Regions from separate parts of the Mesorhizobium sp. WSM4806 genome, predicted to be linked through region 4. Evidence: predicted binding sites of a transcription regulator. Region 4 holds the regulator's gene; each other region holds the start of a gene.
The links. The regulator PhoB, encoded in region 4, activates phosphate uptake and scavenging genes when phosphate is short. The targets are predictions, from matches to a motif close to TGTCATNNANCTGTCAT.
Positions count from the first base shown of each region.

Region 1: a site for PhoB is predicted at 1,993-2,009, ahead of ppk2 (polyphosphate kinase 2). Genes of this name have one in related genera too.
Region 2: a site for PhoB is predicted at 1,390-1,406, ahead of AC0L2M_RS21310 (ceramide glucosyltransferase). Genes of this name have one in related genera too.
Region 3: a site for PhoB is predicted at 2,123-2,139, ahead of AC0L2M_RS18150 (RNA degradosome polyphosphate kinase). Genes of this name have one in related genera too.

Region 1 is NZ_JBVVQZ010000004.1:303,514-307,375, reverse strand. Features, by position in the region: gene AC0L2M_RS09185 (glycosyl transferase family 90) at 1-767, shown strand, start outside; gene AC0L2M_RS09180 (aldo/keto reductase) at 798-1,841, opposite strand; gene ppk2 (polyphosphate kinase 2) at 2,097-3,017, shown strand; gene AC0L2M_RS09170 (dihydrofolate reductase family protein) at 3,231-3,862, opposite strand, start outside.
Region 2 is NZ_JBVVQZ010000014.1:63,177-67,038, reverse strand. Features, by position in the region: gene AC0L2M_RS21320 (Hsp33 family molecular chaperone) at 1-672, shown strand, start outside; gene apaG (Co2+/Mg2+ efflux protein ApaG) at 875-1,267, opposite strand; gene AC0L2M_RS21310 (ceramide glucosyltransferase) at 1,526-2,680, shown strand; gene AC0L2M_RS21305 (O-succinylhomoserine sulfhydrylase) at 2,728-3,862, opposite strand, start outside.
Region 3 is NZ_JBVVQZ010000011.1:124,858-128,719, reverse strand. Features, by position in the region: gene AC0L2M_RS18165 (TIGR02117 family protein) at 1-273, shown strand, start outside; gene AC0L2M_RS18160 (FAD-dependent monooxygenase) at 496-1,722, opposite strand; gene AC0L2M_RS18155 (zinc-finger domain-containing protein) at 1,738-1,983, opposite strand; gene AC0L2M_RS18150 (RNA degradosome polyphosphate kinase) at 2,303-3,862, shown strand, end outside.
Region 4 is NZ_JBVVQZ010000013.1:6,828-10,689, forward strand. Features, by position in the region: gene AC0L2M_RS19825 (ROK family protein) at 1-1,244, shown strand, start outside; gene phoB (phosphate regulon transcriptional regulator PhoB) at 1,514-2,203, opposite strand; gene phoU (phosphate signaling complex protein PhoU) at 2,220-2,927, opposite strand; gene pstB (phosphate ABC transporter ATP-binding protein PstB) at 2,963-3,778, opposite strand; gene pstA (phosphate ABC transporter permease PstA) at 3,791-3,862, opposite strand, start outside.

The DNA of each region.
Region 1 (3,862 bases), on a different contig from region 4:
TCAGCCGGCTACCGAGAGGCCGGAGCATGTATTACTACGATCTGAAGGAATTTACCCGCTACTTCGATCCCGATTTGCGCATCGACCTCGAATTCGGCGACGTCGCCGACGTGCCTGCGATGCCGTCGATCGTCAAGGATCGGCCGATCGCCGGCGACAACAGCAACGGGGTCCTGTTCAAGCTCAACAAGTTCCGCCACTTCCACATGCCCGCCGACGATGTAGCCTTCGCGGACAAGCTTCCGGTTGCGGTGTGGCGCGGCGAGCTCAACAATCCGATAAGGACCTTGCTTCTGGACGCTGCGCGCGATCTGCCCTTTTGCGATGTCGGAACGCCCAAACCGACGGCAGCGCCGGAATATCGCAAGCCTTATCTGAGCATCGACCAGCAGCGGCGCTGTCGCTACATCATTTCGCTCGAAGGCAACGATGTGGCGACCAACTTGAAATGGGTCATGAGTTCGAATTCGCTGTGCCTGATGCCGCCGCCGACATATGAGACATGGTTCGCCGAAAGCGAACTCGTGGCTGGTGTTCACTATGTGCCGCTCGAACCTGATTTCACGGATCTTGCCGAGCGGGTGCAATATCTCGAACGCCATCCGACTGAGGCCGAACGCATCGTTGCCGCCGCCAACGCCTATTGCCGCAAGTTCGCCGACGAGCGGACCGAGCAGGCGATCTGCTTGCTCGTGCTCTACAAATATTTCGTGCTCAGCGGCCAGATCGAGCCTGATCCCGAGGTCTGGCGTTTTATCTCAGGCTAAGCCCACGGCGACCTTCGACCTGATCCGTTGTCAGATATCTTCTCGGTCAAGAACCAGATCGGCCGGACCAAACCGGTCTTTTGCCGTGAATTGCTGGTGCCAATAGGGGTAGAGAACCGGCGGGCGGCTCACAGTGTCGAGGCGTGCGCGCTCATCGCTGGTCAGCACCAGGCTGGCTGCGGCGATATTGTCCTTGAACTGCGCTTCGGTCCGTCCGCCGATCACCAGCGAACTGACCGCGGGCCGGCCGAGCAGCCAGGCAAGCGCCACCTGCGCCGCCGAGACGCCATGGTTCTCGCCGATATGGGCAAGCGCGTCGACGATCCGCCACAGCCGGTCCTCGTCACGGATTGGCGGTTCGGTCCAGCCGCTGAGCTGGCGCGCGGTGGCCTGGTCGCGGTGGTATTTGCCGGACAGCAATCCACCGGCGAGCGGGCTCCACACCAGCACGCCAAGCCCCTGGTCGACCGAGATCGGCAGCAGTTCATATTCGGCTTCGCGCGCTTCCAGCGTGTAGTGGATCTGCTGGGTGACGAAACGCGGCTGGTGCTGGCGGTCGCTGACCCCCAGCGCCTTCATCACCTGCCAGCCGGAATAGTTGGAACAGCCGACATAGCGGACCTTGCCCTGGCTGACGAGTGTGTCGAGCGCGGCGATGGTCTCTTCGAGCGGCGTCGTGCCGTCCCATTCGTGCAGGAAATAGATGTCAATGACGTCGGTCCTGAGGCGTTTCAGGCTCTTCTCGCACTCGCGGATCAGATGGTAGCGCGACAGGCCCTCATCGTTGGGGCCGTCGCCGATCCGCATGCGCGCCTTGGAGGCGATCAGCACATCGCCCTTGCGTTTGCCGCCGAGCGCTTCGCCGATGATCTCTTCCGAAAGCCCGTTCGAATAGACATTGGCGGTGTCGATGAGATTGATGCCGGCGTCGATGCAGAGGTCGATCATCCGGCGTGCCTCGTCGAGATCGGTCTTGCCGACCGCCGAGAATGCGCCGGCGCCGCCAAAAGTCATGGTGCCCATGGTCAGCGTCGAAACCTTCAGCCCGGAACGGCCGAGTGTGCGGTATTCCATGTCAGATCCTCGCGATTGCGTTGAAAAGAGTGTTTTGAAGGTTGCTCGGGGAAACCTGGCATTTGTAGGACAATTCGAGCCGCTTGTCGTGTGTGCCAGGAGGCTGATCGATCCCATCTCGCGGAGTTGGGCGACCGGCGTGCGGGCCGGCTGCAATAAAACCGTCATTGCCGGCCTATATGCAAGTCGGCTCAAGGTGTCCGATCTCGGCCGGCAGGCCGAGGCCGACGCGGGCGTGCACGCGGAGCAGCATAAATGACCGAAGCAAAACAGAATTCTCCCGCCAGGGACTGGCTGGAAGCGGAACTCGCCGACACGCTCGACGAGGACTACGAGCTGGAGATGTCGGAACCGGCGCTGTCGCTGGAAATCGCCAAGATCTACAAGAACGCGCATCCGCCCTCGATGGATCGCCTGCAATATTTTCGCGACCTGATCACGCTGCAATCCGAATTGATCAAGCTGCAGTCCTGGGTGGCTTACACCAGGAAGAAGCTGGTGGTGGTTTTCGAGGGCCGCGATTCGGCCGGCAAGGGGGGCGTCATCAAGCGCATCACCCAGCGGCTCAATCCGCGCATCTGCCGCGTCGTCGCACTTCCGGCGCCGACCGAGCGCGAGAAATCGCAATGGTATTTTCAGCGCTACGTGCCGCATCTGCCGGCAGGCGGCGAGATCGTGCTGTTCGACCGCTCCTGGTATAACCGCTCCGGCGTCGAACGTGTGATGGGCTTCGCCGAGCCGGACCAGGTCGAGGAGTTTTTTCGCGACGTGCCGGAGTTCGAGCGCATGCTGGTCCGCTCCGGCATCACCCTGGTCAAATACTGGTTCTCCATCACCGACGAGGAGCAGCAGATGCGCTTTCAGATGCGCATCCATGATCCGATGAAGCAGTGGAAGCTGTCGCCGATGGACCTGCAGTCGCGCGTGCGCTGGGAACAGTATACCAAGGCCAAGGAAGAGACCTTCGCCCGCACCAACATTCCCGAAGCCCCCTGGTTCATCGTCGAGGGCAACGACAAGAAGCGGGCGCGGCTGAACTGCATCGATCATCTCCTCAAGCAGATGCCTTATGAGGAAGTGCCGCACGAAGAGATCACGCTGCCCGATCGCGTCTTCAATCCAGAATACGAGCGCCAGGTGCTGCCGCGCGAGCTGTATGTTCCGGAGAAGTATTGAGGAGCGCGCCCCTTCTCCCCTTGTGGGAGAAGGTGGATCGGCGCACAGCGCCGAGCCGGATGAGGGGTGCTGGAAGAAATGAGGCGTCAGCGATCCTGGCGCTGTGCGTCCAATTTGGACGAGGGTGTCCGCCAAGCTGGAACACCCCTCATCCGACCGAGCTTCGCTCGGCCACCTTCTCCCACAAGGGGAGAAGGGGGATCCTAGCCAGGCTTACGCGCGCTCGATGGTGACATGCATGGCGTTCGGCGTGCCCACCTGCTCGCTGCAGCGGTAGCCGAGTTTGACCATGTCGATGCCGGCAAAAAGGTTCTCGCCCGAGCCGAGCAGCATCGGCGATATCGCCAGATGCATGTCGTCGATGAGCTTTTCCCTCAGATATTGCCGGATCGTGGCGACGCCGCCGCCGAGCCGGACATCCTTGCCGTCAGCCGCGGCTTTCGCCTTTTCCAGCGCCGAGTGAATGCCGTCGGTCACGAAATAGAAGGTCGTGCCGCCCTCCATGACGATAGGTTCCCGCGGATGGTGGGTGAGCACGAAGACCGGCACATGGTAGGGCGGATTGTCTCCCCACCAGCCCTTCCAGGTGTCATCGGGCCAAGCGCCGCGGATCGGTCCGAACATGTTGCGGCCCATGATCCACGCGCCGATGTTTTCGAAGCTGCGCGTTACGAACGCGTCGTCGGTATCCGTGGTCCCGTCATCTTCGCCGGACATGTTGCGGAAGCTTCGGGTGCCGAACATCCATGTGTGCAGGGCTTCCCCGCCGACGCCCAGCGGCTCTTTCAGGTCCTGGTCGGGACCGGCGCCGAAGCCGTCGACAGATAGGGTGAAAGCGTTGACGC
Region 2 (3,862 bases), on a different contig from region 4:
GCCGATCGGCTGGAGGCACTGACGTCTGCCGGCGAGACCTCGCAGCGGACGCTGCTCGGCAGCGGTGTCCTGGCGCTGACTATCGACCAGGGCGCCCACACGCAGCGCTATCAGGGCATCGTCCAACTTGACGGCGAGACGCTGGAGGAGGCCGCCCGCACCTATTTCCGGCAGTCGGAGCAGATCCCGACCGATCTCAGGCTTTCGGTGGCCAAGCTGTTGACGCCCGGCATCGGCGGTGCCCGCGAGCAATGGCGCGCCGGTGGCATACTGGCACAGTTCCTGCCGCAATCGCCCGAACGCATGCGCGTGCCCGACCTTCCGGGTGGCGACGGCGATCCGCGCGAGGAGATCCATGATCCGGCCGACAATTCCTGGCAGGAACTGCTGGCGTTGCTTGGCACCATCGAGCCGACGGAACTGATCGACCCGACGATCGGCGCCGAGCGGTTGCTTTACCGGCTGTTCCACGAGCACGGCGTGCGCGTCTTCGGCGGCGTGCCGGTAGCCGACCAGTGCTCATGCTCCAGGGAGAAGATCCGCGGCATTCTCGGAGGCTTCTCCGCCGACGAGATCAGGGACAGCACCGAGGATGGCGGCATTCACGTCGCCTGCGAATTCTGCTCGAAGCAATATGACTTCGACCCGGCGGAATTTGCTGCGGCTCAATAGAATTGAAATCACCGACGAAGCGTTGGCCCGGCCCCTCACCCTTACCCTACCCTCTCCCCGTGAAGAACGGGGAGAGGGGGCGCCAGCGTTGCGACAGGTTGTCCAGTTGATAGATGGGTTCCCTTTTCCCCGTTCACTATACGGGGAGAAGGTGCCGGCAGGCGGATGAGGGGCAGCACGACCTTCCGGCCATCTATCTCTCTCAGTTCACCGTCCGCCGCGTGCCCGGCAGGTCGAGCGAAAAGGCGGGGATGGCGACGTCGAACGTCTCACCCCGCTTATTGCGCATCGTGTAGTGGCCGACCATGATGCCGGATGGCGTCGAGAGTGGGCAGCCAGACGTATACTGATAACTATCGCCGGGATTGAGTTCAGGCTGGTCGCCGACAACGCCGGCGCCGCGCACCTCCTCGACCCGGCCGGTGCCGTCGGTGATCTGCCAGTAGCGCGACAGAAGCTGCACGAATTCATCCGACTGGTTGTCGATGGTCACCTGGTAGCCCCAGACATAGCGGTTCTCCGACGGGTCGGAGCGATCTTCCAGATAGAACGGCCTGACCTGCACTTCGATGTCGCGCGTGACGGCGCTGTACATAAATCACTCCACACTATGAAGACGGAACATTCGACCCTCTCCGCAGTTCGGTCAGCGGGGTGCGTCCCCTCGGTGTCTGCCATCGTTGCCCGAATTTGTTAAGCGCAGGTGCCGAACAACAATGTCATTTAAGTGACACGTGACAATGATGGTGTGCAGGGCTGGGGATGGTGTGCAGGGCCGGGCGACTCAGCATTCTGTCGAACTGTTGAAAACGGCTTTCATGCGGCCGGTTTTTTCTGGAGCGACCAGATATTGATGGAATTGACAGTCACAGCCGCCTTGCTTTCCATAGCTCTGCTTGTTGTCAATCTCGCCAGCATCCTGCTCGCTTCGTTGAAGCTGAAGCGGCCTGGCAGGATCACGCCGCCAGCCGCCAAGGCGCCGCCGGTGTCGATCGTCGTGCCGTCGCGCGGCGTCGAGCCGTTTACCGAGGAGACGCTCGAGCGCGCCTTCTCTCTCGACTGGCCGCACTATGAGCTCATCTTCTGCGTCGCCCATGCCGACGACCCGGTGGTCGGGCCGATCACCGATGCGATCGCCCGCTTTCCGGCCGTGCCGGCCCGGCTGCTGGTCGGCGACGACCGCATCAGCGGCAATCCGAAACTCAACAATTGCGTGAAGGCCTGGGAGGCCGCGCGCCACCACTGGGTCATCCTTGCCGATTCCAACGTCCTGATGCCGAGGGACTATGTCCAGCATCTGATGACGGCATGGCGGCAGGACACTGGCCTCGTCTGCTCGACGCCGATCGGCTCGCGGCCGGACGGGTTCTGGGCGGAGGTCGAATGCGCTTTCCTCAACACGCTGCAGGCGCGCTGGCAATATACCGGCGAGGCGCTCGGCCTCGGTTTCGCCCAGGGCAAGAGCATGCTGTGGAACAAGCCATTGCTCGACGCCAATGGCGGCATCCGTGCGCTTGCCGCCGAGATTGCCGAGGATGCCGCCGCGACCAAGCTTGTCAACGGGCTCGGACTGCGCGTCAATCTCGTTGCCGCGCCCTTCGAACAGCCGCTCGGCTTGCGCACATTTGGCGAAATCTGGTCGCGCCAGGCCCGCTGGGCACGCCTGCGTCGCGTCACCTTCCCACTGTTTTTCGCGCCCGAGATCCTGATCGGAGCGGCGCCGCCGCTGGTGCTGGCGCTGGTTGCGGCAGCAGGCGCCGGTTTCAGCCTGCCGGCTACCGCCATCGCCGTGCTGATAGTCGCCTATCTGCCGGAATGCGCTCTCGCCTCGGCCAAGGGCTGGCACCTGTCGCTGCGCATGATCCCGGCGATGGTTGCGCGGGACGTGATGCTTCCCGCCATCTGGGTGCGCGGCTGGCTCAGCGGTGCCGTCGACTGGCGCGGCAACACGATGACCATCCAAACCAGCGCCGTTGCGGAATTGGAAGAGACGCCGTCGGGCGCCTGACCGCGCCTGCTTTGCCAGATCAGAGCGCAGCAGTTCGGCGCGTATCCCTACCTGGCGGCTTTCAAGGCCTGCTCGATGTCTTCGAGCAGGTCGTCAGTGTCCTCCAGTCCGACGGACAGCCTGAGCGTGCCTGGCCCGATGCCAAGTTCGGCCCGCGCCTCGTCGCTCAGATTCTTGTGTGTCGTCGTCGCCGGATGGGTGATCAGGCTCTTGGCGTCACCGAGATTGTTGGAGATCAGCACGACATCGAGCGCGTTCTGGAAGGCGAAGGCCGCCTGCTTGCCTCCCTTGACGTCGAGGCAGATCAGCGTCGAGCCGCCCGACATCTGCTTCTTGACGATCGCCGCCTGCGGGTGATCGGCGCGGCCGGGATAGATGACGCGGACAATTTCCGATCGCTCGGCGAGGAAGTCCGCGATCCGGCCGGCACTTTCCGTCTGCTGGCGCACGCGCAGCGGCAGCGTCTCCAGGCCCTTCAGCAGCGTCCAGGCATTGAAGGGCGAGAGGCTGGGACCGGTGTGGCGGAAGTAGTCGTGCAAATTCTCGTCGATCCACTTCTTGTCCGACAGGATGATGCCGCCGAGGCAGCGCCCCTGGCCATCGATGTGCTTGGTCGCCGAATAGACGACGATATGGGCGCCGAGTTGCAACGGCTTCTGCTGCAAGGGCGTGGCAAAGACGTTGTCGACGATCAGCCGCGCGCCGATCGAATCGGCAAGCGAGGCTACGGCTGCGATGTCGACGACCTCCAGCGTTGGATTGGTCGGGCTTTCAAGGAAGAACAACTTGGTGTTGGGCCTGACCGCCTTTTCCCAATTGGCGATGTCGGTGCCGTCGACCAGCGTCGCCTCGATGCCGTAGTTCGGCGCCAGCGTCTCGACCACCCAGCGACAGGAGCCGAACAGCGCGCGCGCCGCCACGATGTGGTCGCCGGCCCGGGCACTGCACAGCAACGCCGCCGTCACCGCCGCCATGCCGGATGCGGTGGCGCGGGCATCTTCGGCACCTTCCAACGCACACATGCGCTTCTCGAACATGTCGACCGTCGGATTGGCATAGCGCGAATAGATGAAGCCCGGTTCCTCGCCCTTGAAGCGGGCTTCCGCCGCCTGCGCCGTGTCGTAGACATAGCCTTGCGTGAGATACATCGCCTCGGAGGTTTCGCCGAAGCCGGAACGCAGC
Region 3 (3,862 bases), on a different contig from region 4:
GACGTCGCCGGCTTCGACATCAGCGAGCAGCGTTTTGCAGCGCTGCTCGACTTCATCGCGGCGAGTTTCCAGCAAGGGCCGAACGGTCCGATCCTGATCGAGAATCCCGCTTATTCCAAGTTCGACCGCTTCTACGAAGCCAACGGCCATTTCAATGCGCTGGTTGGCTGCAACACCTGGACAGCGGCGGCTCTGCGTATCGCCGGCCTGCGGACAGGCTGGTGGAATCCGCTGCCGGCCTCACTCGACCTGTCGATGCGGATTTATAATTGATGCTCCGGGTAATCAGCGCCTCATCCCGGCGCGCCCTCTCTGTCCTGCCGGACATCTCCCCCACAAGGAGGCCCAAGGAGGGAGATATTCAGTTTCGGCGCCGCGCTTCATCCTGCAACGTTGGAGATTGGCAAAAGCCGAGGTGACGGCCGATCTCCCCCCAAGTGGGGGAGATGTCCGGCAGGACAGAAGGGGGCGCTGTCCCGCCAACCGGTCGAGCTTTCATTGCCGATCGCCATCCGGCGGCCGCCAGCCATAGAGCCAGTCGAGATCGGCCGCGAGCTTTTCCGGCGAGCGCCACTTCAGGAACAGGTTGCGCGCGACGGCCACCGGCCCCGCTGCATGCCAGGCGAGCCGGTTGACGGCACCGCGGCGGGCGACCTTGGCGACACGCGGCCGCCGCATCTTCTCCCAGGCGGCAAGCGCGCCCCAGGGATCGGCGGGTGAGGCGGCGACAAAGCCGGCAAGGGTTGCGGCATCCTCGATCGCCATCGCCGCCCCCTGCGCCGCGAACGGCGTCATCGCATGCGCCGCATCGCCGATCAGCGCGATGCCGGCGGGCGTCGTCCATGGCTGTGCCTGGTCTACCGTATGGATCGGCCACGCAGCCCACGGGCCGGCATCCTCGGCAAGCCGGGCCAGTGCTGCCGCCGTGCCACGCATGGCGCCGAGGAGGATATTGGGGTCGGCGTGGCCCGACCAGCGCTCGGCGATGATCTCGCCCCTGGTGAAGGCAGCCAGGTTGAACGCCGTGCCGTTGCTGACCGGATAGGCGACGAGGTGGAAGCCGGGATGCAGGAAGGTGGTCACGCAATTGGCGGCGCCGACCGCCGCAAGGGCTTCTCCTGCGACACTGTCTGCACTGATCGTAGCGCGCCAGGCAAGCTCGCCCGAAAACCGGCTTTTGGCCGCAAACCCGCCAAAAGCCCGGATCGCCGACCAGACGCCGTCGGCGCCGATCAGCAGAAAGCCGCCGGCTTCGACTGTCTTGCCGGCAATCTCGACTGTTGCCGTGGCATGGCGCGGTCCTGTGGCGATGCCGCCGACGCGCGCGCCGGTGACGAGACTGATGTCCGGCCGTTCGGCAAGGCGCGCCATCAGTGCATCTTGCAGGTCAGCCCGATGAGCGACGAGATAAGGCGCCTGCCAGCGCCTTTCGGCCGCTTCGCCAAGCGGCACCCGCGCCAGCTCACGTAGCGTGGCGGCGTCCTTGAGCACGACCGCCTCCGGCCGCACCGCCGCCGGCAACAGCCGGTCGAGCACGCCGAGCTGGCGAAGGATGCGCGTCGCGTTGGGTGAGAGCTGGATGCCGGCACCGGCCGCTTCGAGGCCCGGCGCCTGTTCGAACAGCCGCACCAGATAGCCGCGCTCGGAAAACGCCAGTGCCGCGGTCAGTCCGGCGACGCCGGCTCCGGCGATAACGACCTGCCGGGACCGGGTGTCGTCCATCGGATGGTGTGCGCGTCAGGCGGCCTGGTGGATATAGAGGCATCCGGCAGGCTGCGTTTCCGTCGCCTTCAGCTTTGGCGAATAGCGATAAAGCGTCGAGCAATAGGGGCAGACCTTTTCATTGTCGTCGCCCATGTCGAGAAACACATGCGGATGGTCGAAAGGCGGGTTGGCGCCGGTGCACATGAATTCCTTGACGCCGATGTCGATCGCCGCATAACCCGCATCGTTCTGGAAATGGGGAATGGAACCGCCTGCCATCGTCGTCTCCTATATTTGCTGCATGACCCCGGATCATGTGCAAAATCAAAATTCCACCGCGTCCTTTGCGCGTCCAAAGGACGCGCCGCGCTGTACCTGGATTGCATCTGGATCATAAGCAGTCTCTTTGCAAGATCGATGAAATCAAACTGTCGTAAAAGCCTGTCACAGGATAAGCTAAGCCGGTTAAGGCATGGCCCCGAAAACCGAATTCGGTTTTGCTGGGGATCATGCGTAGCTTAAGTGGCGGGAGCGTCCTTTTGCGCGTCCGCAACGACGCGCGACGCTGTGGCCAGCGGGTGCGAAACGAGCAGGAACCATGAACGAACTAAAGCCGGTGCAGAGCGAATTCACCACTGTCGAGGTGGCGAGCCCAGAGGGCGGCAATCCGGACCGCTTCGTCAACCGCGAGTTTTCCTGGCTGCAATTCAACCGCCGCGTCCTCGAAGAATCGCTGAACGCCAACCATCCGCTGCTCGAGCGGGTGCGCTTCCTGTCGATTTCGGCCGCCAATCTCGACGAGTTCTTCATGGTCCGTGTCGCCGGTCTCGCCGGCCAGGTTCGCGAAGGCATCACGCTGAAGAGCGCGGACGGCCGCACCCCTGAACAACAGCTGGAACAATTGCTGCGCGAGGTCGAGCGCCTGCAGGAGGACCAGCAGAACAGCCTATCCGCTCTGATGCTGCTGCTCGACAAGGAAGGCATCGAGAGCATCAGCCGCGATGGGCTGACCAAGGACGAGAAGACCTGGCTCGAGGATCATTTCCAGGAGCAGGTGTTTCCGGTGCTCACACCGCTGTCGATCGACCCGGCGCATCCGTTCCCGTTCATTCCCAATCTCGGCTTCTCGATGGCGCTGCAACTGCGCCACCGCAGGAATGGCGAGGAGATGAGCGCGCTGTTGCGTCTGCCGGTGGCGCTGAAGCGCTTCATCCGCTTGCCTGACCGCAAGCATCATGTCCGCTTCATTCCGCTGGAAGAAGCGGTCGGCCTCTATATCGGCAAGCTGTTCCCCGGCTACGAGGTCAAGGGCTCCGGTACGTTCCGCATCATCCGCGACAGTGACATCGAGGTCGAGGAGGAGTCCGAGGATCTCGTGCGCCTGTTCGAGACGGCGCTGAAACGGCGTCGTCGCGGCTCGGTCATCCGCATCGAATTCGACAAGCTGATGCCGGCCGAACTGCGCGAGTTCGTCGCCGGCGAGCTTGGCGTCTCGTCGAGCCGGATCAGCGTGCTCACCGGTCCGCTGGCGCTCAGCCAGATTTCCGAGATCGTCGCCATCGCCCGCGACGATCTCAAATTCAAGCCTTACAATCCGCGCTTTCCCGAACGCATCCGCGAGCACGGCGGCGACTGTTTCGCCGCCATCCGCGAGAAGGACATCATCGTTCATCACCCCTACGAATCCTTCGACGTGGTAGTGCAGTTCCTGCGCCAGGCGATGGCCGATCCGGAAGTGGTGGCGATCAAGCAGACGCTCTATCGCACCTCGAACGACAGCCCGATCGTGCGCGCTTTGGTCGACGCGGCGGAGGCCGGCAAGTCGGTGACCGCGCTGGTCGAGCTCAAGGCACGTTTCGACGAGGAAGCCAACATCCGCTGGGCGCGCGACCTCGAGCGCGCCGGCGTTCAGGTCGTGTTCGGCTTCCTCGAACTGAAGACCCACGCGAAAATGTCGCTGGTGGTGCGGCGCGAGGACGGCAAGCTGCGCAATTATGTGCATCTCGGCACCGGCAACTACCATCCGGTCACCGCGCGCATCTACACCGACTTGTCCTTCTTCACCACCGCTCCGACAATCGCCCGCGATGTCGCCCAGCTGTTCAATTTTATCACCGGCTACGCCGAGCCGACCGAGGAGATGCGGCTGGCCACCTCG
Region 4 (3,862 bases):
CGGTGGGAATCCGTCATGACGATCTGCGCCGGCGCAACCGGGCGATGGTGATTTCGGCCGTGCGCCGGGCAGGCCAGCCGTCGCGGACCGAGATCGCCGCGACCACCGGCCTCAGCCATTCGACCATATCGGCGATCTCTGCCGACCTGATCCAGGAAGGCATCCTGGCCGAGAGCAAGGCGAGCGAGACGGTTTCGTTGAAACGCGGCCGGCCGCAGGTCGGCCTCAGCCTCAATCCGCAAGCCGCTGCGGTGTTGGCCGTCGTGTTGTCGCTGAATTTCCTGTCGGTCGCCGTCATCAATTATGCCGGGCAAGTGGTCGCCGAGGAACAGCGCCGGCTGGACACGCTGACCATGTCGCGTGACGCGCTGATCGACGAATGTGTCGCCATCGTCCGGCGCCGGCTCGAAGATCCCGACCTCGATGTCCAAAGCGTCGCCCGCATCGCGCTGGCGATCCAGGGCATCACCGATTCCCACGCGCGCGCCATGTTGTGGTCGCCGATCACGCCGCAGACGAACATCGCCTTCGCCGACATTCTGGAACGCGAGTTCGGCATCCCTGCCATCATGGAGAACGACTGCAACATGATGGCCGTGGCGCTGCGCTGGCGCCACCCGGATCGCTACCGCGACGATTTCATCGCCATCCTGCTCTCGCACGGCATCGGTATGGGGCTGGTGCTGAAGGGCGAGCTGTTCACCGGCACCCACTCCTCAGGCGGCGAATTCGGCCACATGATCCATCGGCCGGGCGGCGCGCTTTGCCGCTGCGGGCGGCGCGGCTGCGTCGAGGCTTATGCCGGCAACTACGCCATCTGGCGCAACGCAAGGCTGTTGAGCGAGAACGCCGAGCCGGTCGCCGATGTCAGCGACGCCGACATGCGGGCCTTGGCGGCCCGGGCGCGCGAGATGGACGGACCGGAGCGCGAAGCCTACCGCAAGGCCGGCGAGGCGCTCGGCTTCGGGCTCGGCAGCCTGTTTGCGCTGATCGATCCGGCGCCGGTGGCCATGGTCGGCGCCAGCGCTGCCGCCTTCGACCTGATCGAGCCGGCCCTGCGCGAGGCCATCGCCCAGACCGCCGGCGGCCAGCATTCGGGTTCGATTTCCTTCGACACCGAGCCGAACGAGCTGCCGCTGATCCGCGAAGGTTGCGCCATGCGGGCGCTAAGCTTCGTCGACCAGGAGATTTTCGCGCCGAGCATCCAGGCACGAGCCGGCTCGGTCGGAAAGAACGTGGCTTGAAGGATTCCCGGGTCGCGACTTGGGGTGTGTTGAGATTCAGGTCAGGCCGAGTCGAGAATGGTGGGTTCCGAGAACCGGAGCGGAGCGTACTTTTGGGTACGTGAGCCCGCGCATGACCCCGAAATCGAGATCGATTTCGGAAAGGTCGTGCGCAAAATCAAAGTTCTACAGCGTCCTTTGCGTGCCCAACAGGGCGCGCGGCGCTGTAGGTAAGCGCAGGAAGCCGCCGTTCGCAGGCCGGCATCACCTGAATATCAGCACATCCCTAGCTAGTCTTCCCTGATCGCATAGCCGGCGCCGCGGATGGTGCGGATGACATCGGGCATGCGACCATTGTTGACCGCCTTGCGCAACCGGCCGACATGGACGTCCACCGTGCGCTCGTCGATGTAGATCGTCTCGCCCCAGACATTGTCGAGCAACTGACTGCGCGAGAAGACCCGGCCCGGGTGGCGCATCATGAATTCGAGCAGCCGGAATTCGGTCGGCCCGAGCCGGATCTCGCTCTTCTTGCGATAGACCCGGTGCGATTCACGATCGAGCATGATGTCGCCGACCTTGAGCACGCTGGACAGCACTTCCGGCTTGGCGCGGCGCAGCAGCGCCTTGACCCTGGCCATGAATTCCGGTGTCGAGAACGGCTTGACCAGATAGTCGTCGGCTCCGGTCGAAAGGCCGCGCACCCGGTCGCTCTCCTCGCCGCGCGCGGTCAGCATGATGATCGGCAGCCGCTCGGTTTCGGGGCGCACCCGAAGGCGCCGGCAAAGCTCGATGCCGGAAACCGCCGGCACCATCCAGTCGAGCACCAAAAGATCGGGCACGTTTTCCTGCAGCCGGATTTCGGCCTCGTCGCCGCGCGTCACCACCTCGACCTGATAGCCTTCGGATTCAAGATTGTAACGGAGGAGGACGCCCAGCGGCTCTTCATCCTCCACCACCATGATGCGCGGCGCGATCATCGGCCGGTCACTCCTGTCATGTCGCCGGCGCCGACATCGTCGTTTCGTCGAGCTTCGGGCGATCCGCCGGCAATTGCTGCCCGGTCACGACAAAGTAGGCGTTTTCGGCGATGTTGGTGACGTGATCGCCGATACGCTCGAGATTCTTGGCGCAGAACAGAAGGTGCGTGCAGGCGGTGATGTTGCGCGGATCCTCCATCATGTAGGTCAGGAGCTCGCGAAAAACCGCCGTGTATTTCACGTCGATCTTCTGGTCGTCGGCGCGCAGTTCCTTCAACGCGCCGGCATCGCGCGACACATAGTGCTCGACCACGCCGCGCAGCTGCACAAGAACGAGGTCCGCCATCGCGTCGATACCGTGCGACAGATTACGCGGCGTCGCGCTCTGCCCGACTGCGCTGACCCGCTTGGCTATGTTCTTGGCCAGATCGCCGATGCGCTCGAGATCGCCCGCCATGCGGATTGCGCCAACCACGGCGCGCAGATCCTGCGCCATCGGCTGCCGCTTGGCGATCAGCGTGATGGCGCTGTCATCGAGTTCGCGCTGCCGCGCATCCATGATGGCGTCGTCCGAGACGACGCGCTGCGCCATCGCATTGTCCGACGCAAGCAACGCGCGGATCGAGGCCGCGACCATTGCGGCGGCGAGCTCGTCCATGTCGCGGATCAGCCGGTCGATGTGCTCCAGTTCCTCGTCGAAAGATGCGACGGTGTGTTCACCCATGGTGCTGTCCTCGTGTTCGAAATTCGCCGGACCGCTCAGCCGAACCGGCCGGTGATGTAGTCCTGGGTGCGCTTGTCGTCGGGGTTGGTGAACATCTTGTCGGTCGCGCCCTCCTCGACCAGATAGCCGAGATGGAACATCGCCGTGCGTTGCGACACGCGCGCCGCCTGCTGCATCGAATGGGTGACGATGACGATCGTATAGTTCTGGCGCAGTTCGTCGATCAGTTCCTCGACGCGGGCGGTGGCGATCGGATCGAGCGCCGAACAGGGCTCGTCCATCAGGATCACTTCCGGCGACACCGCGATGGCGCGCGCGATGCACAGGCGCTGCTGCTGTCCGCCGGACAGTCCGGTACCCGACTCGAGCAGGCGATCCTTGACCTCGTTGAACAGGCCGGCCTTCTTCAGGCTCGATTCGACGATGCCGTCCAACTCGGCCTTGCTCCTGGCCAGGCCGTGGATGCGCGGACCGTAGGCGACGTTTTCGTAGATCGACTTCGGAAACGGATTCGGCTTCTGGAATACCATGCCGACGCGAGCTCGCAGCTCGACGACATCGATTTTCGGATCGTAGACGTCCTCGCCGTCGAGCGTGATCTTGCCGCTCACCCGCGCGATATCGATGGTGTCGTTCATTCGGTTCAGGCAACGCAGGAACGTCGACTTGCCGCAGCCCGATGGCCCGATCAACGCTGTCACCTGATGCTCGCGGACATCGAGATCGACGTCGAACAGAGCTCGCTTCTCGCCGTAGTGAACAGAGACCTTTTCGCCCTTCATCTTGATCGAAGGGGCGTTGGTTGCGCTGCTCAGTTTCTGCTCGACGCCGGCTTCCGTCATGATGTTCATATCCTCTACTCCTTACCAGCGCCGCTCGAAGCGCCTGCGCAGTATCACCGCGATGGCGTTCATGATGACCAAAAACACCAGCAA